Regions from separate parts of the Streptosporangium sp. NPDC006007 genome, predicted to be linked through region 2. Evidence: riboswitches for the same ligand, from Rfam matches in the RefSeq annotation. Region 2 holds a riboswitch; each other region holds the start of a gene.
The links. A riboswitch is a leader RNA that binds a small molecule or an ion and turns the genes downstream of it on or off. The one in region 2 is predicted to bind cyclic di-AMP.
Positions count from the first base shown of each region.

Region 1: linked by a shared signal. The riboswitch ahead of ABZ194_RS22180 (hypothetical protein) and the one ahead of ABZ194_RS20780 (C40 family peptidase) in region 2 are both predicted to bind cyclic di-AMP.
Region 3: linked by a shared signal. The riboswitch ahead of ABZ194_RS21045 (CHAP domain-containing protein) and the one ahead of ABZ194_RS20780 (C40 family peptidase) in region 2 are both predicted to bind cyclic di-AMP.
Region 4: linked by a shared signal. The riboswitch ahead of ABZ194_RS08715 (NlpC/P60 family protein) and the one ahead of ABZ194_RS20780 (C40 family peptidase) in region 2 are both predicted to bind cyclic di-AMP.

Region 1 is NZ_JBEXUG010000031.1:17,257-24,245, reverse strand. It holds gene ABZ194_RS22195 (site-2 protease family protein) at 1-811, shown strand, start outside; gene ABZ194_RS22190 (MarR family winged helix-turn-helix transcriptional regulator) at 869-1,393, shown strand; gene ABZ194_RS22185 (DinB family protein) at 1,380-1,886, opposite strand; gene ABZ194_RS22180 (hypothetical protein) at 1,980-2,951, opposite strand; cyclic di-AMP (ydaO/yuaA leader) riboswitch at 2,954-3,089, opposite strand; gene galT (galactose-1-phosphate uridylyltransferase) at 3,161-4,240, opposite strand; gene ABZ194_RS22170 (DeoR/GlpR family DNA-binding transcription regulator) at 4,237-5,037, opposite strand; gene ABZ194_RS22165 (metal-dependent phosphohydrolase) at 5,121-5,717, opposite strand; gene ABZ194_RS22160 (TIGR03086 family metal-binding protein) at 6,210-6,779, opposite strand; gene ABZ194_RS22155 (NAD(P)/FAD-dependent oxidoreductase) at 6,979-6,989, shown strand, end outside.
Region 2 is NZ_JBEXUG010000027.1:52,089-59,077, reverse strand. It holds gene ABZ194_RS20800 (AMP-dependent synthetase/ligase) at 244-2,037, shown strand; gene ABZ194_RS20795 (glycosyltransferase family 4 protein) at 2,054-3,196, opposite strand; gene ABZ194_RS20790 (M48 family metallopeptidase) at 3,193-4,470, opposite strand; gene ABZ194_RS20785 (DUF4157 domain-containing protein) at 4,467-5,252, opposite strand; gene ABZ194_RS20780 (C40 family peptidase) at 5,636-6,145, opposite strand; cyclic di-AMP (ydaO/yuaA leader) riboswitch at 6,228-6,387, opposite strand; gene ABZ194_RS20775 (NlpC/P60 family protein) at 6,891-6,989, opposite strand, start outside.
Region 3 is NZ_JBEXUG010000028.1:18,027-25,015, forward strand. It holds gene ABZ194_RS21035 (FAD-dependent oxidoreductase) at 1-671, opposite strand, end outside; gene ABZ194_RS21040 (aldose 1-epimerase family protein) at 831-1,727, opposite strand; gene ABZ194_RS21045 (CHAP domain-containing protein) at 1,885-2,580, opposite strand; cyclic di-AMP (ydaO/yuaA leader) riboswitch at 2,598-2,737, opposite strand; gene ABZ194_RS21050 (alpha/beta hydrolase family protein) at 3,115-4,071, opposite strand; gene pulA (pullulanase-type alpha-1,6-glucosidase) at 4,152-6,953, opposite strand.
Region 4 is NZ_JBEXUG010000007.1:204,660-211,648, forward strand. It holds gene ABZ194_RS08690 (ATP-dependent Clp protease ATP-binding subunit) at 1-367, opposite strand, end outside; gene ABZ194_RS08695 (Lsr2 family protein) at 633-965, opposite strand; gene ABZ194_RS08700 (hypothetical protein) at 1,734-1,910, opposite strand; gene ABZ194_RS08705 (RDD family protein) at 2,346-3,452, opposite strand; gene ABZ194_RS08710 (amino-acid N-acetyltransferase) at 3,692-4,207, opposite strand; cyclic di-AMP (ydaO/yuaA leader) riboswitch at 4,681-4,831, shown strand; gene ABZ194_RS08715 (NlpC/P60 family protein) at 4,846-5,886, shown strand; gene ABZ194_RS08720 (LuxR C-terminal-related transcriptional regulator) at 6,136-6,336, opposite strand.

The DNA of each region.
Region 1 (6,989 bases), on a different contig from region 2:
CGCCTGTGTGAAGACCGCGGCCGAATACGCCGAGAACCCCGACTGCACCGCGGCTGACAGGCCCAGCCCCGCCGCCGCGGCCGGATTGAAGCCGGGTGACGTCATCCTGTCGGTGGGCGGCAGGCCCACCGCGAGCTGGGACGCCGCGACGCGGGCCATCCGTGGCCACGGCGCGGGCCCGGTCGAGGTCGGGATCCAGCGGGCCGGTCGGCAGATGACCCTCACCGCCACCCTCATCGCCCAGGACCGGGAGTCGCTGGACCAGCCCGGCAAGATCGACAAGGGGGTCGGCTACCTGGGCGTCAGTCCCACCACGGTCATCGAGCAGCAGGGCTTCGGCGCCGTGACCACCCACATGTGGGATCTCACCTCGGCGACCGCCGGCGCGCTGCTGCGCTTCCCCGAGAAGATGGTCGGCGTCTGGAACGCCGCCTTCTCCGGCGAGGAGCGCGACAAGAACGGCCCGATCGGTGTCATCGGCGCGGGCCGCATCGGCGGGGAGATCGCGGCTTCCGCGGTCCCGCTGGAGAACAAGATCGTCATCTTCATCAACCTGCTGGCGGGGTTCAACCTGGCGATCGGCCTGTTCAACCTGATTCCGCTGCTCCCGCTGGACGGCGGCCATATCGCGGGTGGCCTCTGGGAGGGTCTCAAGCGGGCCTTCGCCCGGGTGACCCGCCGCCCCACCCCCGGGCACGTCGACATCGCCAAGGCGCTTCCGCTGACCTACGCGATCGCCTTCGTAATGGTCATCATGGCCGGCCTGCTGATGTACGCCGACCTCGTCAACCCGGTCCGTCTGTCCGGCTGAGGCCTCGTGGGTACGGCGCGTAGCCGGCGCGTACCGGTACGCCGATAGGGTTGCGCCGTGAAGGACGGGACTCCGGGGGCCATGATCGATGTCGCCCTGTTCCGGCTGCGCCGGATCTGGGCGCGGCCCTTGCGCACGCGCAGGCTCGGAGATCCGCAGCGGCCGGTGCACATGTCGAACGTGATGGTCGTGCGCGCCGTGTACAGGCTGTACGGGGAGATGTCCGAGGTGACCGTGGGCGCCGTCGCCGAGCAGTTGGACGTCGACCCCTCCACCGCCAGCAGGCTGGTCAACGACGCGATCGGCGCGGGGTTCGTGGAGCGCGAGGAGTCCGAGGTGGACGCCCGGAGGGCCAGGCTGCTGCTGAGCCCGAGAGGGCTCCGGGTGCTCCAGGTGGTCGTCCGCTCCCGGCGGACCTACCTGGACGAGTTGATCGCCGACTGGGACGAGGCGGACCGCGGGCTCTTCGCCGACCTGCTCACCCGCTTCGCGGAGGCGGCCGCGGCCCGCCCACCCGACCTGGCGGCTCTCGACCGGCTGATCACCGAGGCGATCGCCGAGGAGAACACTAGTCTCCCGTGACCCCGTCGATCCGCTCGCGAATGATGTCGGCGTGGCCGTTGTGCCGGGCGTACTCCTCGATCATGTGGACCAGGATCCACCGCAGCGAGACGTCCGCACCCCTGCGTTGCCGTCTGCCCAAGGCCTCCAGGGGCAGCTCCGCGTAGAGCCCGCGGACGCCGTCGATCTCGGCGTGCCAGCGGGCGATGGCCTCCTCGGCGGAGCAGGAGCCCAGCAGGTCGAAGTCCCCATCGCGATCCTGCTCGGTGCAGTAGATCGACGGCCTGTCCTCGCCGCCGAGGATGTTGTGGAACCAGTGCTGTTCCACCTCGGTCATGTGACGGACCAGGCCCAGCAGGGAGAGTGTGGACGGCGCGCAGGGGCGGAGGGCGAGCTGCCGCTCCGACAGCCCGGCGCACTTGACGGCCAGGGTCTCCCGGTGGAAGTCCAGCCAGGAGCGCAGCATGCCGACCTCGTCGGCGACATAGGGAGGAGCAACGCGATTGTCGGTCATGATCCCCCATCCTTCCCGCGCGCACGGCCACTGTCACACCCTTTTTCTCGATCCACACCCCCCGGAAACGCTCCCGGTCCGGGCTCCACGGCGCTAGTACATCGAGATGTGGGGGTGGTCGTAGTGGTTGGCGGTGACCCCGCCCCGGTTGGACATGGCGCGCCAGCCGGAGCCCATGTTGATGCGCTGGCGCCAGATCACGTACTTGACGCCGAGCCGATCCTTGTTCTTGACCGCCCAGGCGGAGATCTCGTCGCCGAGCCTGGTGTTCTCCGCCGAGGGCATCGAGCCGCCGGTGCTCATCATGAAGTCGCAGGCGCGGCCCAGGGGGTGCTCGCCGTTGCCGCCGGTGCGGTAGCAGCCGACCTCGTGGGGGAGTTTGAAGCGTTCTTTGATGGCTTCGAGCATGATCCGGGTGCGGTCGGTGATGTTGTCGCCGCCGGTGGGGAGCTGGGGGACCCAGCTGCCGTCGGCGCGGCGGCCGGAACCCATCGGGACGAGCTGGTCGAGTTTCCGCTCGATGTCACGGATCACCCTCTCGGCGCCCTGGCGCTCGGTCTCCACGACCTTGGCCTCCACGCCGATCTGCTCGGTGAGCCGGGCCGCCTTCTCGGCGGCCTGTTTCTTGAGGTCCCGGCTCTGGGCGAAGTCCCGCAGGTAGGCGCTCCGCTGGGCGATGAGCTGTTCCATGACGACGGCGCCCTCCATGTCGGGGGCGAACAGCAGGGCGGGCAGGTCGGCGGCGCTGCTCTGATAGCGGAGCTGGGCGATGGAGTCGACCTGTTCGCTCGCCTTGGCGTAGGTCTCCTCGGCCTTGCGCAGATCGATCTGGGCGGACTCCTCGGCCAGCCGGGCCTTTCGCAGAGACTCCCGTTTGGCCGCGTAGGACTCGATGAGCTTGTCGACCTTCTTGTTCAGCCGGGCGAGTTCGGCGCGGAGCTCGGGTTCGGCAGGCTTGGGGGCGGCGCTGCCCGCGGACGCGCTGCCCAGGGTGAACGCGATGGCCGAGAGCACGGAGGCGGTCAGGGCCGCATGACGACGGGACGTGGGGGGCGAGGCCGCCACGGTTCTCCTCTCCTCACGCCTACCGGGTTAGCTGACGGGTTCGGGCTGGAGGAAGCCCTTCCACCGAAGTGGTTCACCCCAAAACGCGTGGGTCCCCGGCTCCCGGGCGAGGCGCCCCGGATTAGGCATATCGGATGTTATGTCCGATGTGTGAGGATAGTAGTGGTAAACAGATGGTCATGCGACCCCAAACCGAGACCAATCAGTGATCATTCCGTGACGGTGGATCGGAGGAGTAGCGCCGCCTCCTCGGGTAGGACGTCGTTCACGAAAGCCCCCATGGCCGACTCCGAACCCGCGAGATACTTCAGCTTGTTCGGTGCCCGGCGGATGCTGAACAGCTCCAGGTGCGCGTAGGACAGCTCCCGGCCGACGTTCACCGGTGCCTGGTGCCAGGCCGCGACGTACGGCATGGGCATGCCGAAGAGCCCGTCCAGCCGGCGCAGCACCTCTGTGTAGAGCGGCCCGAACGCCGAGCGCTCGGCCTCGTTGAGCCCGCCCAGGTCGGGAACCCGGCGATGCGGGTAGAGGTGGACCTCCACGGGCCACCGGGCCGCGGCCGGTACGAAGGCCGTCCAGTGTTCGTTCGCGGCGACCACCCGGACCTCGGCCTCCCGCTCGGCGGCCAGCACGTCGGCGAAGAGGTTGCCGCCGGTCCGCTCCCGGTGACGCTCGGCCGCGCCCAGGGAGAGCCTGGTGCGCGGGGTCACATAGGGGTAGGCGTAGATCTGGCCGTGCGGGTGGGCCAGGGTGATGCCGATCTCGGCCCCCCGGTTCTCGAAGCAGAACACCTGCTCCACGCCCGGAATCGCGGACAGCTCGGCGGTGCGGTCGATCCACGCCTCCATCACCAGGTCGATCCGGCCGGGGGAGAGCCGGGAGAAGGAGGAGTCGTGGTCGGAGGTGAAGCAGACCACCTCGCACCGGCCGATCCCCGGCCGGGCCTCGCTCATGCCGCCGATGTCCCGGTGCGGGCCCGGCTGCGCGGAGAAGGATGGGAAGCGGTTTTCGAAGACCACCACGTCGTAGGAGGCCGAGGGGATCTCCGTGGGGTGACCGGGGGTGGACGGGCAGAGCGGGCACTCGCTCGCCGGCGGGAGGAAGGTGCGCCCCTGGCGGTGCCCGGCCACCGCCACCCACTCCTCGGTGAGCGGGTCGTAGCGCAGTTCGGAGGCGGCGGGCCGGGGCGGCAGGTCTCGCCGGTCGATCGCGCTCCGATCGGCGTCGTCGTGCCGGTCGAAGTAGACGAGCTCGCGGCCGTCGGCCAGATGGGTGATCGTGCGCTTCATCGGCTCAGGGCCTCGCTTTCCTGTCGGGGTTCGGCTATGACCAGCTCGCCCACCCGCGCGGTGAGCTCCTCACGGGCCTCGTCCGCCAGGCCCGAGTCGGTGATCACGAGGTGGGCCTGGGCCAGCTCGGCGATCGTGCTGATCCCGACCGTGTCCCACTTGGTGTGATCGGCGGGCACCACCAGGCGGTGTGCGGAGGCGACCAGTTCCCGGTTGGTCTCCGCCTCAAGCAGGTTCGGGGTGGTGAACCCGGCGCGTGCGCTCATCCCGTGCACGCCGAGGAACAGGGTGTCCACGTGGAGTCCGCGGACGGCCGCCACGGCGACCGGCCCGACCAGCGCGTCGGAGGGGGTGCGGACGCCGCCGGTCAGCACGACGGTGCGGTCGGCGCGGGGAGAGCGGTGGAAGACGTCGGAGATCCGGATCGAGTTGGTGATCACGGTCAGCTCCGGCACGTCCACCAGGAAGTGGGCGAGTGTCCAGGTCGTGGTCCCGGCGGAGAGCGCGATGGCGGTGCCGGGCCGGACGAGCTCGGCCGCCTGCCGGGCGATCGCCTCCTTCTCCGGCTGCTGGCGCACCGACTTGGCGGCGAACCCGGGCTCCTCGGTCGAGCCCGGCCCGGCGTTGGTGGCCCCGCCGTGAACCTTCTCCACCAGTCCGCGCCCGGCCAGCACCTCAAGATCCCTGCGGATCGTCATGTCGGACACGCCGAGCTCGCGGACGAGGTCGGCGACCCTGACGCCGCCCCTGCTGCGCACCCGCTCCAGAATCGCCTGCTGCCGCTGCTGGGCAAGCATTGATCCACCCCTTAATCAAACATATTCCCCCAAATTACCACAGTAGGTCCAGGGGTGCCTGTTGAATCCTGGTGATTAGCCGGTTACAGCAGGGTGAGTTCGACCTGGATGTTCGCCCTCGCCGACGCCTCCACATCGGTGATGTGGAAGATCGCCGGAAGGTCGAGCAGCGCGCGCAGCACGGCGGCCCGGCCCCTCCGGAACGCCTCGTCCGGGACGAAGGAGTACTCCTCGCGCACCGCCGCCGCATACGCCGCGTACACCTCGGGCGGGGAGGCCAGGATCGCCAGGTCGGCGTCGCACAGCACGGCCCCGTCCACGTCGCCGGGCGCCGGGTCGTGGGTGCGGGTCAGCCGGACCAGCCGGGCCACCGTGGCCACCGCCTCGGCGGCCAGTCCCAGCTCGGGCAGCGCGCGCTCGGCCAGCCGGGCACTGCGCTCCTCGTTGTCGCCACGTCGCGGGTCGTAGACGGCGTCGTGGAACCAGGCCGCGAACCGTACGAGATCCGGGTGCGCGGCGTTTCCGGCCAGCGCGTCAACCTGGGCCAGTACGGCCCGCAGGTGGGTGGCCGTGTGATACCTGCGGTGCGGCTCGCCGTACCGGATGATCAGACCCCGGCCGAGGTGGTCGGCCCCGGGGCCTGTCAGGGAGCGCCAGAGGTCCATCAGCTTCGCGTCCATGCGACGGAGCCTAAAACCACGGCCACCGGCCGCACGGGCGACCCAGGAGATCTTCCAGGGGAACCGGCGGGCGGCTCCGGCCGGTCCGGAGCCGCCCGCCGGTCGAGCGGGTCGTCGGGCGGGCCGGCGCGAAAACGCCCCCCGGCCGTGTAGATCATCGGATGGGCCGGGGGAACACGGCACCCGGCCGTACGGATCATTGCTCAGATCTTGCCCGGTGGGTCTTGTACGGCAGGCGCTCAGGGAGGAACGTGGAGCCGGACCCGCTCTCCGCGAGGGTCCGGTGAGAGGGGTGGCCGGTATGGGCAGGCGGGCGCGTAAGAGCAAGGCGCGTAAGAAGCGCAGGGCCAACCACGGTAAGCGGCCGACTGGGCGTTGAGCTCCCGGGTGCCGGACGGGAGGCGGCGGGCGGCCCGCGCCTCCGTCGTGTGAGCGGCGCACCTGGGGTGGACGACGGCGTCTCGGGCCGGGGCCGCCCTGTCCGGCGGAGCCTCAGCCGCGACGGCCCCAGGAGGCGAGCAACCGGGTCTGGGCGTCGGTGTCGGAGGACACCCGTCGCCGCTCCCCCGTCACCCCGGCCTGACGGTAATCGTTCTCCGTGCCGGCGAACCACGCCGCGCAGGCCCCGACAAGTTCGGGGTCGAGCCGTTCGTCGGCGCCGATCGCGCGGGCGAGGTCCCAGGTGTGGATGAGGGCGTCGGCGAACAACTCGGTGACGTACTCCCCGCCGGGCACATCCCCGAACGACAGGCGCACCATGCGGGTCAGCGCGCCGTTCTCACCCGCCGCCTGGACGGCGGCCACGGCCGAGGTGTCGAACGCCTTCAGGGGGTCGTCGCCGAGGAGGTCGCCGTCGAAGGCGTCGCCGACGTCCGCGGTGGTCCGCCCGGCGAGCAACTCCGGGACCCACAGGTTCTCCCCGACCACGTGGTTGACCAGGGAGCGCACGTCCCAGTCCACGCAGGGCGTCGGGGTATGCCACTGCTCGGGGGCGATCTTGTGAACGAGAGCGCCGAAGTCGTCCAGCGCGCGGCGGTATGCCTCGCGTATGTCGATGGTCATGATGCCCTCCTCATGTCCTCATCTCGACCGTAACCCCTGGGCGCCCGCCAGTCATCGCGCTCGGCGGAGGGAGGCCGGACGCAAGGGGTGTCCGAGCTGGGGGAGGACCGGGGGAGAGACGGGGGTCCGAACGGAGGGGTTCGGGGAAGAGACGCCCGGGAAAGGGCGCTCGGGAGTCCAACCGGTCGATAGTGGAGGTATGACGGACTC
Region 2 (6,989 bases):
CCGTTTCCTCGCGGACGCACGGCTCACCGCTCAGGGACTCGCCACACCACCCGCCAATAGGGACATAAGTAACGAATCAGATGCGACACGGGCGACGCGAACACGGTCCGGAGGCCCGGCGGGGCAAGACTGATACCGTGAAATCGCCCCCGGCCACGCCTGAGTGACGGATCCACCCTCGCGGAGCACCTCGGGACGATCTCCAGGCAGCCCATCGATCCGCGTTTCCCGCAGGAGTGACCCGTGCGCGAGTACAGCGTCCCCGTTCTGGTGGATGTTCCCGCCTCCGCCAACCTCACCGACACGGTGTTTCACCGTGCCGAGCAGGAGCCGGGCACCGTCGTCCTGCGCCGCAAGGCCGGCGACGGCTGGGCCGCCGTCACCGCGGGAGAGTTCCGCGACCAGGTCGCCGCGGTGGCCAAGGGGCTGATCGCGGCCGGCGTCGAGCCGGGCGACCGGGTGGCCCTGATGTCACGCACCCGCTACGAGTGGACCGTGATCGACTACGCCATCTGGGCGGCCGGCGCGGCCAGCGTGCCGATCTACGAGACCTCCTCGTCCGACCAGGTCAGGTGGATCCTCTCCGACAGCGGCGCGAAGGCCGTCTTCGTGGAGCTGGACACCCACCGGGAGACCGTCCGCGAGGCGATGTCCGGCCTGCCGGAGCTCAAGCACCTCTGGCACATCGACGACGGCGCCACCGGCGAGCTGGCCGCGAGCGGCGCCGAGGTGACCGACGAGACGCTCTCCGGGCGCAGGGGCGGGTGCGGCACGGCCGACCTGGCGACCATCGTCTACACCTCCGGCACCACCGGCCGCCCCAAGGGCTGCGCGCTGACCCACGACAACCTGCTGTTCACCGCGAGGAACGTGGCGGCCGGCCCCCTGGAGCCCCTGTTCACCGTGGACGGCCGGGCCGCGCTGCTGTTCCTTCCGCTCGCGCACGTCTTCGCCCGCATGATCCAGGTGGTGCTGGTCGAGACCGGCACGATCCTGGCGCACACCGCGAACATGAAGAACGTCGCCCCCGACCTGCAGAGCTTCCGTCCGACCTTCCTGCTGGGCGTGCCCAGGGTGTTCGAGAAGGTCTACAACGCGGCCGAGCAGAAGGCCTCGGCCGAGGGCAAGGGCAAGATCTTCCACGCCGCCGCCGCCACCGCGATGGCCTGGAGCCGGGCGCGGTCCACCGGCGGTGCCGGGCTCGGGCTCACGCTCAGGCACGCCCTGTTCGACAGGCTGGTGTACGGCAAGCTCCGCGCGGCCACCGGCGGCAGGCTGACGGCCGCCGTGTCCGGCGGTTCGGCCCTGGGCGAGCGGCTCGCCCACTTCTTCCGGGGCGTGGGCATCGAGGTCTTCGAGGGATGGGGCCTGACCGAGACCTCCGCGCCCTCCACGGTCAACCAGCCGGGCGCCAACAAGATCGGCACCGTCGGCAAGCCGTTCCCCGGCGTCACGATCGGCATCGGGCAGGACGGCGAGGTGCTGGTCAAGGGGCGCCACGTCTTCTCCGGTTACTGGAACGACGAGAAGGCCACCGCCGAGGTGGTCGACGCCGACGGCTGGTTCCACACCGGCGACGTCGGCGAGCTCGACGGGGACGGCTACCTGCGGATCACCGGCCGCAAGAAGGAGATCCTCGTCACCGCCGCCGGCAAGAACGTCGCCCCCGGCCCGATGGAGGACCGTATCCGCGCCCACCCGCTGATCAGTCAGGCGCTGGTGGTCGGCGACGACAGGCCGTTCGTCGGGGTGCTGGTGACCCTCGACCCCGAGGCACTGGAGCAGTGGAGGACGGCCCACGGCAGGCCGGGCGCCGACGTCACCGGCCTCAGCACCGACCCGGCGATCCTCGCCGAGGTGCAGAAGGCGGTGGACGACGCCAACCGGTCGGTCTCCAAGGCCGAACAGATCAAGAAGTTCGCGGTTCTCGACGTCGACATCACCGAGGAGAGCGGGCACCTGACCCCGACCCTCAAGGTCAAGCGCAACATCGTGACGCGCGACTTCGCCAGGCAGATCGACTCCCTGTACGGCTGACGCGCGGCCCCGGGGGCTAAGCCCCCGTGACCGCCCTGGTGTCCGGCGGCACCGCCAGCAGGCGGGCGAATCGGTCGGCGACCAGGCCCCAGTCCCAGTCGCGCCGGACCCACTCGCGCCCGCGCTCGCCCATCGCCCGGGCCGCCGCCGGATCCCGCAGCAGGCCGACGAGGGCGCCGGCCACCCCCTCGGGGGAGGTTCCGTCCACCACCAGGCCGGTCTCCCCCGGCAGGACGGCGTCGGGCGCACCGCCCGACGCGCCCGCCACCACGGGCAGCCCGCTGGCGGACGCCTCCAGGTAGACGATGCCGAGTCCCTCCACGTCGATGCCGCCCAGCCTGGTACGGCAGGGCATGGCGAACACGTCTCCCGCGTCGAGGTGGGCGGGCAGCGAGGACCACGGGACCGGCCCGGTCATCCTGACCGAGTCGCCCAGCGGCCGGGCCAGCCGTTCCAGGGTCGCGCGGTACGGCCCGCCGCCCACGATCAGCAGCACGGCGCCGGGCACCGCCCGCAGCACCTCGGGCCAGGCCCGCAGCAGGATGTCCTGCCCCTTGCGGGGCACCAGCCGGGACAGGCAGACCACCACCGGCCGATCCCCCAGGCGCAGTGCCGCCCGTACCCGATCCCCGCCCGCGCCGGGGTGGAAGACGCCGGTGTCGACGCCGGGGGCCAGCCGTACCAGTTTCTCCCCGGGGATCACCCTCGCCAGCCGCCGCCTGGTGTACTCCCCCAGGTAGGTCACCACATCGGCGTGGCCGCCGATCCTCGCGAGCAGCCGCCGCGCGACCGGGACCCCGGCCCAGGCCGCCTCGTGGCCATGGGTGATCATGACGATCCGCCGCGCCCCGGCCGCGCGCAGGTCCGGCGCGAGCAGGCCGAGCGGGGCCGCCGCTCCGAACACCACGGTGTCGCACATGAACTCGGCGACCAGCCCCGCCGCCCGGCGGGCGACCGCGGGGACGGGCAGCATCAGCGAGGTGGGGTGGCGCACGATCGGGTAAGGCTGCCCGGCGTCGAAGCCCGGGCAGCCGGGCCATCTCGGGGCGTAGACGACCACCGAGTCCGGCGGCCGTCCCGCGGCGAGGCCGTGCACGAACGACTGGATCCCCCCGGCCCGGGGCGGGAAGTCGTTGGTGACGATCAGCGTACGGTTCACGGCTCCCGCATGCCGTTCAGCCGGGCCCAGGAACGTGCCATCGCGATGCGCTGCGGCGTCGTGGGGTGAGATACATAGATCAGGTATTCAATAGCACTGGGCGACAAATCGGAAATATTGGTGATCGCCAGGCGTTTCTGCATGGCGGCGAACACCACCGGCTCCCCCGTCAGGTCCAGCGCGTGCGCGTCGGCCCGTGCCTCGATGTGCCTGCTGACCAGGTTCTGCGCCGGTCCTGACAGGACCGTGGCCAAGGTCAGCACCCCCATCACCAGGCCCACCGCCCTCGGGTCGGCCGGTGAGGCGACTCCGGCGCGCCGCCGCACCGGGCCCGCCGAGGTCAGCAGGTAGAGCAGACACGCCCCGCAGGCCGCCGCCAGGCCGCCGACGAGCGTGCCGTACAGGACGTCCCCGGCCTTGGCGTGGCCCAGCTCGTGCGCCACCACCAGCTCGACCTGGTCGCCTGGGGCTCGCAGCAGCGTGTCGTAGACCACGATCCTGCGGGTCGCGCCGAACCCCGAGACGTAGGCGTTGAGCGCGGTGGTCCGCCGGGAGGCGTCGGCGACGAGCACGTCCTCGACCGGCACGCCGTCCCTGGCCGCCATGGCAAGCAGGTCGTCGCGGAGCCGGCCCGCGGGCATCGGCGTGAAGTCGTTGAAGATGGGCTCGATCACCACCGGGTAGGCGAAGGAGGCGAGCACCGTCAGCGCGAACGCGCCGATCGCGGCGGGGGCCCACCAGCGGCGGCAACGACGGGCCAGCGCGACCACCGCCAGCACCATGATCGCCAGCAGCCCGGTCCTGACCGCGATGTTCTTGACGCGGTCGGCCGACCAGGCCGGCCAGCCCTGCGTGGACAGGCCGAACTCGCGCAGGTAGGTCTCCGACCACATACCCAGCGGCCAGCGCAGGACCTCCACGGCCGCCGACAGCAGGAGAACGCCGAGCAGCACCCGCAGCCACCACGGCCCCCGCAGCCCGCCGAGCAGCCGCGCGCCCAGCGGGGTGCCCACCAGCGCCCCCGCCACGATCAAGGTCAAGCCGAGCGACAGGTAGCCGGGGGCGCTGACCACGGCGTCGAAGGACTCGGAGCGGGCGATCTGGGCGGCGGTGAAGTCACGGGCCGGATCCGGCGCGACCGGCGGGGCGTCGGCGGGCAGCGCCCGCCAGGGCGTGGTCAGCGCCACGACCACCAGCGTGGCCGCGCCGAGGACGGCCAGCGCCCATCCCGCGCCTCTCAGCCCCGAGGGCGTGTCCGTCACGGTCCGCGTCATCCGAGTTCCCTCCGGAGGTGGTCGCGCCAGGCGGCGGTGAGCTCGGCCCGCGACAGACCCAGCACGCCGCCCACATCGCTACCGTAAAGCCTCACCAGCGCCCGCTCACCGAAGCGCTCCGCGATGTACCGGCAGACGAGCCACGCCTCCTCGTAGCTCTGGGCGGCGCGTGAGGCGCCGGGAGCGAAGTCGGCGGGACCGGGGAGCCGGGTGGGCAGGGCGCCGGCACGCACCTCCTCGGCCAGCTCGGCGGCGGCCACCCTGACCGGGATCCCGGCGTCGCGGTAGCCGACGTAGTCGGCGAACCCCTCCGACAGCCACATGGGCACCCGGCCGCCCCGGATCGCGCCGGTGGCCACGTGGGTGAGCTCGTGGGCGATCACCACGTCCCGGCCGGTCGCGCTGAGCCTCGCGTACCCCGTCGGCAGGACGATCACCCGGTCGGCGACGGTCATCGCGGCCAGGCCACCGGTGGCGGAGGTCCCCGCGAGCGCCGCGGCCTCCGCGTCGGTGGCGGGGAACAGGACGACCGCCCGGACCGGCCCCCAGACCTCGCCGACGATCCGGGCCGCGCGGTCGGCCCGCGCGGCCAGGTCCCGCAGCTCCGCGAGCGGGACGCGGTGACCGGCGACGAGGGAGCGTTCGCCGCGGACCACGGTGGCGGCGCCGGGCCACAGGTCGCGGACCCCCTGCGACACCGGCCGCGCACCGGCGGCCAGACCCGCGCCCACCAGCGTCAGCATCCCGGCGAGCACGGCGCGGCGCCCTCTCGGGAGCGACATGTCAGCCGATGCTAGTGGACCGGCGACCGGCGGTCGCGTCAGCCGGGACACCGCCGGCGAACCGAGCCGGGGCGGTCAAGGAGAAACGGCTCCACGATCACAGGCGTGATCGTGGAGCCGCCTCCCCTACCTGTTACCCATCTCCCCCGGAGCGGGTTGTGGTGTCACCACGTCCGGCCGGCTCCGGTCCGGCCCCATCAGCCACGGCGCGGACGGCACGGGCGGCGTTCCCTGACGGGGATCCCGCGATCCGGCTCCGCGACGCGCTGAGAACGCCGTTCGACGTTGAACGGTTCGGACACCTGTCCCCCTCCACGGCGACCACGATGGGGTCAACTCTCCGGCTGTGCCCCGAACCGGATGGACGGGGCCGTATCCCGCTGTCAGCCGCCCGGACGGACGGCTCCGGCGAAGGAGGACCTGTAGTAGCCCCTCAGCCTCACGATCCGGACCGTCTTGCCGCTGCTCGGCGAATGGACCATCCTGCCGTGGCCGACATACATGCCCACGTGGCCCTTTCCGTAGAAGAACAGCAGGTCACCAGGGTGCAACCTGCTCCATGAGACCTTCTTCCTGACGACGCGGTACTGGCTGTACGTGACCCTGGGGAGGGAGACGCCGGCCTTGCGCCACGCGTACTGGACAAGGCCCGAGCAGTCGAACGCGCCGGGACCGGTGGCTCCCCACCGGTACGGATCGCCGATCTGCCGCTTGGCCACCGATACGGCCTTCCTGGCCTTTGTCCTCTGCCGTGCGGCCCTGTTCATCGCGGTCTTGGCCGTGCGCTTGACGTGAGTCTTCGCCGTGCTCCCGACCTGGATCGCGGCCGCGCTGTCCGTCGCCGCCCCCGCCGCCGTGGGTCCCAGCGTGACCGCCCCGGTTGAGGCGGTCAACGTGAGGACGAACCCACCGAGGGAAAGGCGAAAAAGGCGTGACAAACGAAGGTTATGCAGGGTGGTAGACAGGATTTCTCCTTGGGACTTCCACTGATGCCTACCGGGTTAGCTGACGGATTCGGGCTGGGAAGACGCCCTACGACAACAGATATGTCGATTCACCCCTGACCGTAGGTTGACGGCCTATTGGTTCCCCGGCTCCATGCCTCCTGGCTGCACGAATTCGGCAGGTCACCGTGGTGGGGCGGACCCCTTGGAGGAACGGCGACCAATTGGATTTCTATCGGAAAGCCGGCCTGGGGGACCGACGCTCGGCGCGACGGTATGGCTTACTCGCCGCGACGCCAGAAGCTACTCTGATCATCACGTTTCGGCAAAGCCCCCACAAAGTTTAAAGATCAAATAATGCTTCTCGCGCCCACGGAAGACCTGCTCGGGGGCGGCTTCATCGGCCGAATATGACTCTCGTCACACCCTCCGGATCATTATTCGGAAAGCGCCCCTCCTGTCGCGTACGTCACATCTTTGGCGACCTTCTCACCCTCCGCGTACGGCCCACGGGCCACTCCCGGCCCCGCCGTGCCCACCCCACCCTCCGGGATCGCCGCGAGGCCGCGCGCATCCGCCGCCCCTCAGCCGCGTCCAGTCCTCCCAGCGGAACGATCCAGCGGCCCTTCCGTGGAACGCTCCAGCGGCACCGGGCGGGGCGCTGAGGGCCGAGCGGGGCGCTGAGGGGGCGGGGTCAGGGGCGGACGGCCCCGACCAGGCGGCGACCGTAGGCCGACAGGGGAACGACCTTGACGACGTCCCCGGTCTGGGGAGCGTGGACGATCTTTCCGGC
Region 3 (6,989 bases), on a different contig from region 2:
AGGTAGGCGAGCTGCCAGTAGGTCTCCCGGTTGATCACCACCATCATGTGGCCGGCGGAGAGCCTCAGGAAGGTCTTCTCGGGGTCGGCGGCCTCACGTGGCAGCCGGAACCAGACCACGTCCATCGGCGCTCCGTGCTCCACCGGGACGAGCCCGGCGGCCTCGCGCACGTCGGAGTGGCGGCCGTCGGCGGCCACGGTGAGCGTCGCCCGGAGCTCGTGTTCACCGTCCGGATCCCGGTAACGGACCCCGCGCACCGCGTTGCCCTCGCGGATCACGTCGTGGACCTCGGCGTTCATGACGAGGCGGAAGCCGGGGTACCGCGCGGCGGCGGTCGTCACCAGGTTGAGGAAGTCCCACTGCGGGACGAACGCGATGTAGCGGTACTTGCCGGTGAGGTTGGACAGGTCGGCGATCCGTATCGAGCCCTCGTCGGTCTCCATCGCCATGGCGTGCGCCTTGTGGTGCGGGATCCGGTGAAACTCCTCGGCCAGCCCGATCTCGTCGAGCACCTCCAGGGTGGAGGGGTGGATGGTGTCGCCTCTGAAGTCACGGAGAAAGTCGGCGTGTTTCTCCAGCAGCGTCACCTCGACACCGGACCTGGCCAGCAGTAGCGCGAGCACGGCCCCCGCCGGGCCGCCCCCGGCGATCACACATGTGTTCCGCGTCATAATTCATCACCCATTGAAATTCTGGCACAGGAAACCCGCCGGGAGAACAGTCCTCCCGGCGATCCATTCGTTACCCGGTGCCGAGTACGCGGATGAGGCGGACCGGCCGCCTCCCCGGACTCCACCGGGCCCGGGCCGTCGGCCTTCGCCGGGCGCCCCTCAGCAGGGGGCGATCGTCCAGGAGGTCTCCACCTTGCCGCCCGGCTGGAGCACGATCAGGCCGGTGCCGGAGTTGAAGGCGTCGGGAGGACAGGTCATCGGCTCGACGGCCAGCCCCCGGTGACCCAGCCCGGTGCCGGTGCACACCTGCACCCAGGGCAGCGCGGCGGCGTCCCAGCGGAGCTCGACCCCGCCGTCCGGACCGCTCACCCGCACCCTGACCAGCCCGTCGGCGTCCGCGACGAGCCCGGTGAAGGCGTGGTCCACGGCCGTGCCGCCGACCGCCCGCGGGGTCCTGAAGTCGTACGGCGTGCCGGAGACGTCCTCCAGGGAGCGTGGCAGCAGCAGATCGTCCGTCAGCAGCACCCGTCGCGCGGGCACCCGCAGCTCGTACTCCTCGACGCTGTCGCCCGCCAGCAGCCACGGGTGCGCCCCGCAACCGTAGGGGGCGGCCTCGTCGCCGGCGTTCTCCGCGGTCAGCGTGGTGGTCAGCCCGTCGGAGGTCAGCGAGTAGAGCACCCGCAGGGCGATGGTGAACGGATAGCCGGGGGACGGGGTGATCGTGTGGGCCAGCCGTACGAAACCGTGCTCGTCCTCCACCGACAGCCACTCCACCGCCCGCCAGCCGGCCTCGGCGACCAGCCCGTGCAGGGCGTGACCCAGGCTCTCCTCGTTCACCGGCAGCCGGTGCGTCCGGCCGCCGAAGGCGTAGCGGGCGCCGCCCGCCCGGTTGGGCCAGGGGGCGAGCAGCGTGCCGCTGTAGTGCGGGATCGGCCCGCCGGCCGGCCAGCCGGTCACCAGGTCGCGCCCGCCGTGCCGGAGCACGCGCAGGGCCGCGGCCCGCTCGCTTATCTCAGCGTGCATGTCGCCGCCGCGGAGGGTGAACTGCCTGGACACGGGGGTCCTTTCGCCGGAGGAGGCCGTGGGGCGGACGCGGTGGCCGGGGCCGGCCGGGCCCGCGACCGACTCAAGGGTCGGGCGGCGGCCGCCGTTCGTCAAATGGACGCCGAAGGGGCGCGGCCCGGCAGCCGCGCCCCTTTCCGATGCGAGCCGGTCAGTCGCTGTAGACCGGGTAGCCGTAGCCGACGACCTGGGAGATCGGCCGGATCCGCTCCTCGACCCGGCCGTTGCCGGTGTTGCCCTCGATCGTGGTGATCGTGCCGTTGCCGTTGTCCTTCTTCACGAAACCGACGTGGTCGATCCCGCTGATGTCCTTGCCGCCGGCCCAGTCGAAGTAGACGACCGCGCCGGGCTTGGGAGTGGTGCCCCAGTGGTTGTTGGTCTTGAACCACTTGGCGTGGGTGACGGTGTAGGCGTCCCAGCCCATGGTGGGCCGGATGCCGGCCTTCTCGCCGACCCAGGAGACGAACATCGCGCACCAGGGGGCGTTGGCGTACGCCTGGAGGGCGCCGCCGTCGCGGGCGACCGTCTCCTGGGCGCGGGGCGACGACATGTACCAGGACTGGAACTTGGTCCCGCCGCCCCGGGAGTTCTCGCTGACGCCGATCTGCTGGGCGGCGATGTCCAGGACCTGCTGGGCGCTGACCTTCGGCAGTCGCTCGGCCTCAAGCTGGAGCGGGGTCATGGCGGCCCTGGAGGTCTCGGTGTGGGAAGGGCCGAACGGGGTGTGTCCGGGAGTGTCCGCCAGGGCGGCGGGTCCCGCGAGGACGCCGCCGGTGAGGGCGATGGATGTTCCAAGGATGACGCGGGCCAGGTGGTGCTTCCCGGGGGTGAGGAGATGCTTGGCCATGAGGGGTTTGACTCCTTGCTTCGCTTCCATACCGCTTACCGGGTTAGCTGACGGGTTCGGGCTGGGAAGTGCCCTACGGCGGATGTACGCGCCGATTCACCCCAAAAAACGTGGTTCCCCGGTTCCGCGAGGTTCGCGGATTCAGCGGCCACGCTTCCCTGGTGGAGGAATCCGCCTGGTGAAGCGTGGTCGGGCAATGTGGTGGCAATGCGCGGACCTTCGCAGGTCCAGGCGTTCGCCATGAATTCGTAGAAGCTACGCGAACCGGACAGACGATTACAAGTCCGACACATTGCTATGGCTTGGGAATACGCCTGGATCGAGCGGGCGGACCGGCCACGCTCCGAGGCTCCCCGGCCCGTGTCAATCTTCGACCACGACCCGGGAACCCCTGCGGGAGAGGCGCTCCCGTGCGCGAGGCCGGAGAGGGGGCGGTCACGGGACGGTCACGCCGCCACCCTCCCGGGCGCCGAAGGTAAATCTTTTCGCTGACCCGCGTTTTACCCGGCCGTTGACGTCCGGCCTCACCCGGCGTCAGACCCCGGCGCCGATGGACCCCATGAGCATGGGGAGCGCGCGCTCCAGGCCGCGCCGCCAGTACGGCCAGCTGTGCGTGCCGGGGCCGTAGAAGTCGACGGTGATGCTGTCGCCGTCGGCCCTGGCCCGCTCGACGAAGGTCTGCGCCTGCCGGAGCAGGGCCGTCTCACCCCGGTCCACCGCGGTTCCCGCGGGGTCGAGCGGGCCGGGGGAGCCGTCCCCGCAGGAGACGAAGAGCCGCGTGCCGCGCAGCCTCGCGGTGAGGTCCGCCGGGTTGTGCGCGGCCCACTCGGGATCCTGCGGGTCGCCCCAGAGATCGGCGGAGTCCTCGCCGTAGCGGCCGAGCAGCCGCTGGACGCCGTCGTAGCCGTCACGGGTGTGCAGCACACCGGAGAAGGAGGCCGCGGCCTGGAACAGGCCCGGGTGGCGGGCCGCGTAGGACATCGCGCCGAACCCGCCCATGGACAGCCCGGCCACCGCCCGCCGGTCCCCGGCGCCGTAGTCGCGCTCCAGGATCCGGCGGACCTCGGTGAGATGGAAGGACTCCCAGTCGGGTCCGTCCCGCCAGTCGGAGTAGAAACCGACCTCGCCACCCTCCGGCATGACCACGATCGCCGGGTAACGCGAGGCGAGCTCGGCCGCGTCCCCCTCGGTGGCCCAGGTGTCGTAGTCGGTGTGGCAGCACCCGTTGAGCAGGTACAGCACCGGCCACGGCCCTGAGCCCGGCCGCCAGCCCTCGGGCAGCAGCACCCGGGCCGTGCCCTCGCGGCCCAGCGAGGGGGAGGCGATGGTGAGCACGTGGTCGCGCTCGCCCAGGCGGTCGACCTGGACGTCCTGCCGGTTGTCGTGCGGAGAGTCTCCGGAGGAGAAGGGCATCAGCAGGGCCAGGAGCACGGCCACCACCGCTGCTCCGGCCAGTAGAAACACTCCGAGGCGTACGGCTGTGCGGTTCACACGGCCAATCCTGACGGCTCCCGGCGGTCACGGGAAGCGCCGGAGCCCGCGTGGCGGCGGCTCCGTGGCGGCGGGGCGCGTCAGGGCTGGACGAAGACCGCCACGGTGCGGGCCGGGACGTTCAGCGTGCCGGTGGCGGGATCGAAGGCCGACCGCCTCACCACCGCGTCGTCGCCGGCCACCTGGACGGGGTGGAGCGTCACCCGGGCGTCCCGCAGCGCGGCCACGGTCTGCGGCTGCGTCTCGGGGGTGGCGTTGAAGACGACGGTGATCGACCTCCAGCGCGGGTCGAGGCCCGCCGCGTCCAGGTGCATGGTCACCACTCCGGGGATCTCCGAGGCGCCGGCGGTGGGGAAGGTCAGCCGCCGCCGCACCTCGGCCAGGGAGCCGAGGGCGAAGGTGGGGGAGGAGGAGCGGATCCGGAGCAGCTCGCCGTACCGGGCCCGTGTCGCGCCGATCGCCGCGCGGCCGGGCCGGAGCGCCGGGTCGGCGAGAAGCGCACGCGCGTAAGGCCACCTGTCCTCGTTGCCCGCCCTGGGAGGCAGCCCGGCGCCGAAGCCGTTGCCCCGCGAGCAGTCCCAGAGCAGCCGGTTGAACCAGTCGCCGGAGTCGAAGGAGTTGCGATCGAGCGACTTCGAGCGGAGCCGTTCGCTGCCCGCGTGCACGAACGAGACGCCCTGCCCCAGCACCGCCGTGGCCAGCGACAGCACCTGCATCCGCACCCGGTCGGCCATCGTCGTCGCCTGTGGCAGCTTGTAGGCCAGCGCGTCGAACAGCGTCTCGTTGTCGTGGGCGTCCACATAGGTGACGGTCTCGGCGGGCGAGACGGCGTATCCGGCGGGGGAGCCGTGGTAGTCCACCTCCGAACCCCTGACCCGCCTGCCGTCGGAGGCGGTGAGGACGTAGTCGCGCAGGTTGCCGGTGAGCCCCACCTTGATCAGGTCCTGGTATCCCAGGAGACGGGCCCGCTGCTGCTCGGCCGTGCCGTTGGCCTCGGCCCCGTTGGGCGCCCCGGCCAGGCCGGAGCCGAAGCCCTGCACCCGGGGGTCGGTGTCGAAGGGGCCGCCGCCGCGCACCGCGTCGCGCAGCCGGTCGTTGAAGGTGCCGATCCCGGTGCCCGCCAGGTTGAGCTGGGTGGCCTGCTCGAAGCGGGCGTCACCGGCGACCTCGCCGAAGTTCCAGCCCTCGCCGTACAGGATGACCGACGCGCCGTCCACGCCGTCCTGTGCGAGGGTGAGCCCGTCCAGGGCCTCGCGGACCGCCAGCATGTTCGCCTTGGGATGGTGTCCCATCAGGTCGAAGCGGAAGCCGTCCACCCGGTACTCGCGGGCCCAGATGAGGACGGAGTCGACGACGAGCCTGCCCATCATCGCGTGCTCGGGCGCGGTGTTGGCGCAGCAGGTGGAGGCGGCCACCGTTCCGTCGTCGAGCAGCCGGTGGTAGTAGCCGGGCACGATGCGGTCGAGCACCGAGGTGGGGGCCTGGCCAGCGGCGTGGGTGTGGTTGTAGACCACGTCCATCACCACCCGCAGCCCGGCCCTGTTCAGCCCGGCCACCATCTCCCGGAACTCCCTGATCCGCGCGGGCCCGTCGGGATCGGAGGCGTAGGAGCCCTCGGGCGCGCTGTGGTGCAGCGGGTCGTAGCCCCAGTTGAAGGAGTCCCCGGCGGCGGTCTCCGCGACGCGGTCCTGCTGCCGCTCGGAGTCGGCCGGCATCGCGGCCAGGTCGCCCTCCGGCTCGGTCCGGTCCGCCCTCCTGTCCGGCACGGTGGCGAAATCGAAGACCGGCAGCAGGTGCACGTGGGTCAGGCCGTCGCCGGCGAGCCCGCGCAGTTCCCGCATCCCCGCGGAGTCGGCGGCGAACGCGGCGTAGGTGCCGCGCAGGCCGGCGGGTACGGAGACGTCCGAGGCGGAGAAGTCACGCACGTGCAGCTCGTGGATCGACGCCCGGTGCTGGGGTACGGCCGGCGGCTTGACCTGCGAGGACCAGCCGTCGGGCAGCAGGTGGGGGTCGGAGAGGTCCACCAGCAGGCTGCGGACGGAGTCGGCGGCCAGCGACAGGCTGTAGGGGTCGGTGACCTCGTTGGTGACGATCCCGCCGGCGGCGGCGGAGTAGACCGTGACCAGGAAGGTGTAGTAGCGGCCCTTCCACGAGGGCAGGCCGCGCACCGACCAGACGCCGGTCGCGTCGTCCCTGCGCATCCGGCGGACGCCGCGGACGCCGCCCCTGGGCTCGCGGTACAGCGCCAGCCCGACCGTGCGCGCGGTCGGCGCCCAGACCGACAGGCTGGGCGCCCCGTCCCAGGACGGGCCGAGCTCGGCGCCGGTCGCCGCGGCGTAGAGGTCGTCGAGCACACCGGGGATCTGCACGCCGGTGGCGGTCAGCGGCATGCCGGAGGCGTCCCGCGCCACGGCCACCACCTGGCCGCGCAGCGCCCGTCCGGCGAGGGCGGCGTCGCGGGGATCCACGGTGAGGGCGGTGTGCTCCGCCAGGTGTGGCCAGACGGTCCGCTGCGCCTCGGTGAGCGCGCCGAGGGTCAGCCGGATGACCCGGAAGCCGCCGGTCAGGTCTCCCTCCGCGCAGGCGATGTCGCCTTCGGGGGAGAAGACCAGGGAGTACCGGAGCGAGGGAGACGGCTCGACCCGCCAGACGACGGTGTTCCGGTCGATCCAGTGCGCCGAGGACCTGCTCAGGTCGGCGTCGAGCGCGCGGCCCGGCGGTCGCGGCAGCGCGCGACGGCACCCCTCGCACCCCTCGACCCTTCCGGCCTCCCCGACCTCGGAGACCTCGGAGACCTCGGAGTCTCCGGCGGCCGGGACCGGCGTCCTGTCCTCCGGCAGGTCCCGCTCGCCGCCGTCACGTGCGCGGATGATCTGACTCACGTTCCCGTTCCCCTCGGTCGGGGGGACGCGACGGGC
Region 4 (6,989 bases), on a different contig from region 2:
CCTGGGCGGCGACGCCCTCGCCCTCACGGATGAGGCCGAGCAGGATGTGCTCGGTGCCGATGTAGTTGTGCCCCAGTTGCAAGGCCTCGCGGAGCGACAGCTCAAGGACCTTCTTGGCGCGTGGGGTGAAGGGAATGTGCCCCGACGGCGCAGACTGTCCTTGGCCGATGATCTCCTCGACCTGCTGACGCACACCCTCAAGACTGATGCCGAGGCTCTCCAGAGCCTTGGCGGCAACGCCTTCACCTTCATGGATCAAGCCAAGAAGAATGTGCTCCGTACCGATGTAGTTGTGGTTGAGCATCCGGGCCTCTTCTTGGGCCAGGACGACAACCCGCCGCGCGCGGTCGGTGAACCTCTCGAACATCTCGTCGCTCCTCACAGAGCGGTCAGGCAGGTCCGGGATATCCGGGCCCTGTCATCCCGCATGGTAGCCCCGCCCCGGCGACCGCTCTATGCAGTAGACGTTCCCCGAGAGCAGGGCGTTCACCCTCCATCCAACTACCTGCGGGGGGTGCGGTGTTCCCGATACGCCGCAAGCGAACGACGTTTATCGACCACCCAAACGCGTCATGCGGTCATGGCCGCCACCGGACCCCACCGTGGCCGCCATAACCGCATGATTCAACGATCTAGTGAGCCGCTTCGTACTGCTCGACGATCTTGGAGGCGATTCGACCGCGCTCGCTGACATTAAGACCGTGGGACTTGGCCCACGCCCGGATGTCGGCGCTCTTCTCTCTCGTGAGTGCCCGCGCGCCACCTGCACGGCGACGACGAGGGGCGAGCGCACCCGAACGGCGAGCGCTCTGCACGAAAGGCGACAGGGAGTCGCGGAGCTTCTTCGCGTTTACTTCACTGAGATCAATCTCATAGCTCGTGCCGTCAATCGCGAAGGCGACAGTCTCATTGGCCTCGCCCCCATCGAGGTCGTCGATGAGAATCTCCTGGATCTGCTTGGCCATCTACGCAATCCTTTCGCGGAGTATTGTTTCATTCGCTAGCTAAACATATACCCGCAATCGGAGAGCGGCAATTCCGGGAGCCCGGCGATTCTTGCCGACCTCCGGAGGGGGGGAGTGGATCAGCTGTTCTGCGACTCAGACGGATCCCGCCGTTTTGTCGGGCGGCGGCCTGCGGCTTCACTGCGAAGAAGCTTGACAACTCCGTAGATGAAGGCCCCGCCGACGACCACCGGGGGTATCAACGCGGACAATACGTCGCTCATTCGTCCTCGCTCCGCACCGTGGGCAACTTTCCGGGGACCATGGAATTTCTGGCGGCGGCATCCCGGGCCGCGCACGGCGCTCGCTCGATCAGTCCGGATCCGTCCACAGATGACCATAGCGTCACCTGCGGGCCAGAGGTGTCACTGGGGCGGCCATGTCGACCGCTGACTACCTTAATGCTTCTCTCCAGCCGTCTTACCGGTTGCACTCCGTAAAGCCGCAGGGAAAAAACCGACAGGGCGATCATCGTGGTGATCGCTCCGCCGAAAAATCAATCTCACTCCGGCCTGATGACCACCAGACTACCCTCCCCTGGGCCGAGAAACCCCTGGTGAGGGGTGGTTGCGGGGGAGGCGGGACAGGTCTGCCGCAGAGCTGAAGATCATCACCGGCGGGTTCGCCGCGGTAATGCCTCCGGCGTGAAGAACGTCCGGATAGAGAGCTGCCCGGTTCATCGGACAGGGGGTGGCGGTACAGCACCGCCGGACGGAACAAGGCAGACCTTCATCGTTTTCTTCCCAAGAGTACTTCCCTCTCCGCATCCAGGACATAGTCGTAGACCGTATAACCACCAAACAGGATCGGGCCGCGCAACAACCTTGGCAACGCCATGGGGGTGGAGCCGGGATCGGCAAGAAGGTCTTCACGTGCCGCCCGGAAGTGGAAGGAGAAGTCCGGCACGACAATCCGGCGGACCGCACGAAGTTTCCGGCGGACCGCGCCAAGATGACGCCGACGACGGCGCGGGCGTCCGCAAGGCGGCGCCCATTCGGCGAGTGAGACGGGAACTCCGCGCGGCGAGTGCCCTCCCATTGGCATCCCATAGAGCGAGACGGCCGACGGTCCCATATGGCCGGGCGGATGGGTTCCGCGGGGCAGGAGAGCCGGCGCGGCGTACGGCTCACCGGGCCACGACACCGCAGATCCAGGGGGATTGTCGCCAGGGGAGGCCGGTGGACGGCCATAACGCTCCTCTCCCCGCCGCGAATGGGTTTGCGCTTCCATCGCGCCTGGAGGGGGCACCGTTACCGGGCCGGGTTTCCCGCCCGCGTATGAACCCGCCCACGTATGAAAACGGGGCCGGCGGTTCATCCGCCGGCCCCGATATTCAGGCGACTACTTGGTCTTGACGACCACCGTCGTGGCGACCTTGTCGTGCAGACACTGCCGCAGCGGCTGGTCCCACAGCTGCCAGAGCACGTTCACCAGGAAGAAGATGAAGGCGATCCACCCGATGACCGGGATCCCGTTCACCATGATCGGACCGAAGAGCACACCTGCCCGCTTGAGCGCGAGGTCGGGGGAGAGCCCGCCCGGCTGCGGCGCGCCGCCGACCGCCACGACCTTGATACCCATGACCATCTTGCCGACGGTCTGGCCACTCTGCCGGACCATCAGGAACTCGTAGGCGGTGTAGATCAGGCCGCCGACGATCCCGGTGAGCACGGCCGCGAGGACGAATCCGCCCCCGGCGGTGAACTTGCCGGTTTCGAGGTCGAAGTCCGGCTGGGTGACCAGGATCGCGGTCATCACCTTGGAGACAATGAATGTCGGGATCGCCAGGATGATGAAGTCGATGAGACGGGCCACCAGACGCTGCCACCACTCCGCGAGCGGTGCCGGGGCGCCGGGGGGCATCTCCCCCTGAGGTCCGTACCCCTGGGAGTAGGGGGCGGCCTGACCGTAACCGGGCTGCTGGCCATAGCCCGGCTGCTGGCCGTACCCGGGCTGCTGACCGTAACCGGGCTGGGAGGCCTGCTGACCGTAGTCGGGCTGCTGGCCGTAACCGGGCTGCTGACCGTAGGCGCCGGTCCCCGGCTGCTGGCCGTACCCGGGCTGCTGACCGTAACCGGGCTGGGAGGCCTGCTGACCGTAATCAGACTGTTGCCCGTAATCAGGCTGCTGACCGTAACCGGGCTGCTGTCCATAGGCGCCGGTCCCCGGCTGCTGGCCGTAGGCCGCCTGGCCGTAACCCGGCTGCTCCTGCGGGGCCTGCTGACCGTAGCCGGGCTGCTGGCCGTAGGCCGCCTGCTGGCCGTAACCGGGCTGGGAGGCCTGCTGACCGTAATCAGACTGTTGCCCGTAATCAGACTGCTGACCATAACCGGGCTGCTGACCGTAGGCGCCGGTCCCCGGCTGCTGGCCGTAGGCCGCCTGGCCGTAACCCGGCTGGGTCTGCCCCGGTCCCGTGTTCGACGGTGAGGCCTCCGATCGATATCCCACAACTGTCACATCGGGATCGGGTTCACCAGGGGGTCGACCTCCATTGTGTCCGTATTGCGGATGCCCCGACGGTGAGCGGTCGGGATCATCCTGCGGATACGGTGGCTGTCCGGTGCTCACCGCGTCACCTCACTTCGACTGCGCATGTGGCACATGGCCGACTCACATGCTTCTGGAGCACAAGGTATCGAGATAGGTATCAACAGTCACCTTTTGCATCAGCCAATACCCGAGGAAAGCTAGCCGGTCCGTGGTGTCAGGTACAGCAGCATTCGGGTGTTGCCCAGGGTATTGGGCTTGACGTGCTCCAACTCAAGGAACTCGGCGACCCCCTCGTCATAGGAGGCGAGAAGTTCGGCGTAGACCTCCGGCGAGATGGGGGTGCCCTGGATCTCCTGAAATCCGTGCCGGGCGAAGAAATCAACCTCGAAGGTGAGACAGAAGACCCGGCGCAGGCCCAGCTCGCCGGCGGCGCGGACGAGCTCGGAGACGATCCGGTGGCCGACGCCCAGGCCCCGGCAGCCGGGATCGACGGCGACCGTGCGGATCTCGGCGAGGTCCTCCCACAGGACGTGGAGCGCCCCGCAACCCACCACGACCCCGTCCCTGTCGGCCACCCAGAACTCCTGGACGTCCTCGTACAGGGTGACCGTGGCCTTCTCCAGCAGGCGAGGACCGGCCCCGGCGTAGGTGTCGACAAGCCGCCGGATGCCGCGCACGTCCGGGGTGCGGGCACGCCGGACCGTGATCGCGATGGCGTCCGCCCCGGCCTCCCGCCGGCTCGGCGACCCCCGATCCGCGTCCACTCCCCCGTCCACGGCCCCCGCCCGTCGTCCCGCGTCTCCGGTGTGGCGTACGGCCCGCGTCGGGGACCGCTCCGCAACCTGCTCCATGACCGATCAGCGTACGTCCTCGTCACCACCTATTTACGGCTCAGCCTTAACCCCTGTCCAGGAGCCGTTGGATGGCGCACCGTAGCCCGCTTACCACGGTGAGCCGAGATCTCCGCCGACGGACCGAATCCCCCCGTCTCACAGGCACGGACCTGCGAAGACCCCTGTCACCTCCGCCAGAAGGGACGCGGGGCCGACGTGGCACGCACATCGATCATGCAATGATGTGACCCGACCGTGACATTTCAGTTGTGAAAGCTCTACCAACTTTGCAGTTCTGGTTGAGCATGAACCTCCAATTGCACTAATGTCCGTCCTCGATGTCAGCAACGTAAAGAGCTGACCCGCCGAATCCCCCGACTGGGGAACCGGGGACCCACCCTCCCGACGTCCCCCGGGGTGAATCCGAGGTGCCACCGGCATCCGGTAGGGCTGCCTCCGGCCCGAACCCGTCAGCTAACCCGGTAGGCGGCCAAGAGAGGAGCCTGTTGGTGAAGCGCATGCGCGACCGTGGGGCACGACGTGCGGGCAGGCACGCCCGCGGCCGAGAACAGGCGGCGCGCGGACTGTCGTTCCGGTTCGCGGTCATCGGGACGGCGTTCGCCTCCCTCACCCTCGGCACCCCTCTCGTGGCGGCCACCGCCGACCCGCAGCCCAGCCTCCGCCAGCTCGCCAAGCAGGCCGAGAAGCTGCACACCGAGATCGAGACGCTCACCGAGCAGTACAACGGCGAGCGGGTCAAGCTCAAGCAGGCCCAGCGCGCCGCCGAGAGCGCCGAGAAGACCCTCGCCGTCAGCGAGTCGGAGCTGGAGTCGCGGCGTACCAAGGCCACCCTGCTCGCGCAGAGCAGCTACATGGCGGGGGGGCTGGGCCCGGGGCTCACCTTCAGCCAGTCCTCCGACCCCGACGCCTTCCTCGACCAGGCCACCACGAACTACGCGCTCCAGCAGCAGCAGAGCGAGGAGGTCGCCCAGGTCGGCCGGGCGATCAAGGCCGCGGAGAGCGCGCAGGTGAGCGCCAAGGCCCGGACCAGCGAGGTCAAGGACCTGCTCAACCAGATCGGCGACAGGCGCACCACGATCGAGCGCCTGGTCGCCAAGGTCGAGAGCAGCCTGTTCCGGCAGGTGCGGTCCCGGGCGAGCAGCACCCGGGGCAACCGGGTGAAGATCGACGTGCCGATCGCGGGCGACGGCAAGGCCGCCGAGGCCGCCCGGTGGGCCCTCACCCAGCAGCTCAAGCCGTATGTGTGGGGCGCCGAGGGACCGAACTCCTTCGACTGCTCGGGCCTGGTGATGTGGGCCTACCAGAAGGTCGGCATCAGCCTGCCGCACTACACGGGCAACCAGTGGACGGCGGGCACCCACGTCTCCAGGGACGACCTGCGCCCCGGGGACCTGGTCTTCTTCTACAGCGACCTGCACCACGTGGGGATCTACATCGGCGCGGGCCTGATGGTCCACGCCCCCCAGACCGGTGACGTCATCCACATCGCGACGATCGACAACCGCCCCTTCGCAGGTGGTGTGCGTATCGCGGACTGAGCGCGAACCCGGCGCGGACCACGGCGCGGACCGGGCGCGAACACCCCGCCGCGGACCGGGCGCGAACCCGGCGTGGACCGGCCGCGAACACCCGGACGCGGGTCGGGTGCGGGACCGGTCGCGCGCCGAGCGCGGGCTGAGAACCACCCTGGGGCGGGCTGAGAGAGCCCCTGGGGCGACCGCGGGGACAAAACGGGGCATGGTGTAGGGGTGTCGCCTCCAAGGCCGGAGCGGGCCGGGAGGCGGGGTTCAGATCAGTCGCCGGCGGGCGGCCCAGGCCACGGCCTCGATCGCCGTGGCCACCCCGATGCGGTCGCAGATCCCGCGGAGCCTGCGCCGGACCGTCCGGCCGCTGATGTCGAGTCGGCGCCCCACCCGGTCCACGGTGACGCCCTTGGCGAGCTCTGCCAGCAGCACGAGATCCTCGTCGCTCAGACCGATCTCACCCATGCCCAGAAGACCGTCGCCGCGGCGGGAGTCCACCTCTGGATATGCCATCTGGAGTCGCTCCCCCCGCGCTGGAACTCAGGCGTGAGTCGTCTGGAATCAATGCCGCCCGTCAGGAACGGTAAACGGCTTGTTCAAAGGTCGTCAAGTTCCACTCTTCATAGAGGTAGTACGCGCTGTTGACATAGCGTGTGCTACGTGAAGTACTCATGATATGTCGGCGCCTTTACGGTTAAGTCATGGCCGCGCCAAGGCCGGCTCCCCCGGGCGCCCCGCCGTCCCCTGACAGACGGAGTCTTCGCAGAACAAGGTTTCGCCAGGGCCCCCCGCGGCGGGACCGCCTCCACCGGCGGTCACACGGCCACCGCCCTCCTCTCACATTCCACCAGAAAGAACGACCTCACCTGGCGCACCCTCTCACAGAGGCCTGACCCACCCCCTTGACAGATCCGGGGGAATCGGCTCGCAATGAGAGAGAAGTGAGTCGATTTTTACGGCATCCGGCACATATCTGGCGAAACTAGCCAATCAGTACAAGACGGGAACACCAGCGAAATGGCGTTTCCATGCCATACGCCGCCTCGACTGGAATTATCCGACCCTCTGACCGGCCGCCGACGCCCCTCCGCGCAATCGCCGTCCACCGACGGGCGGCA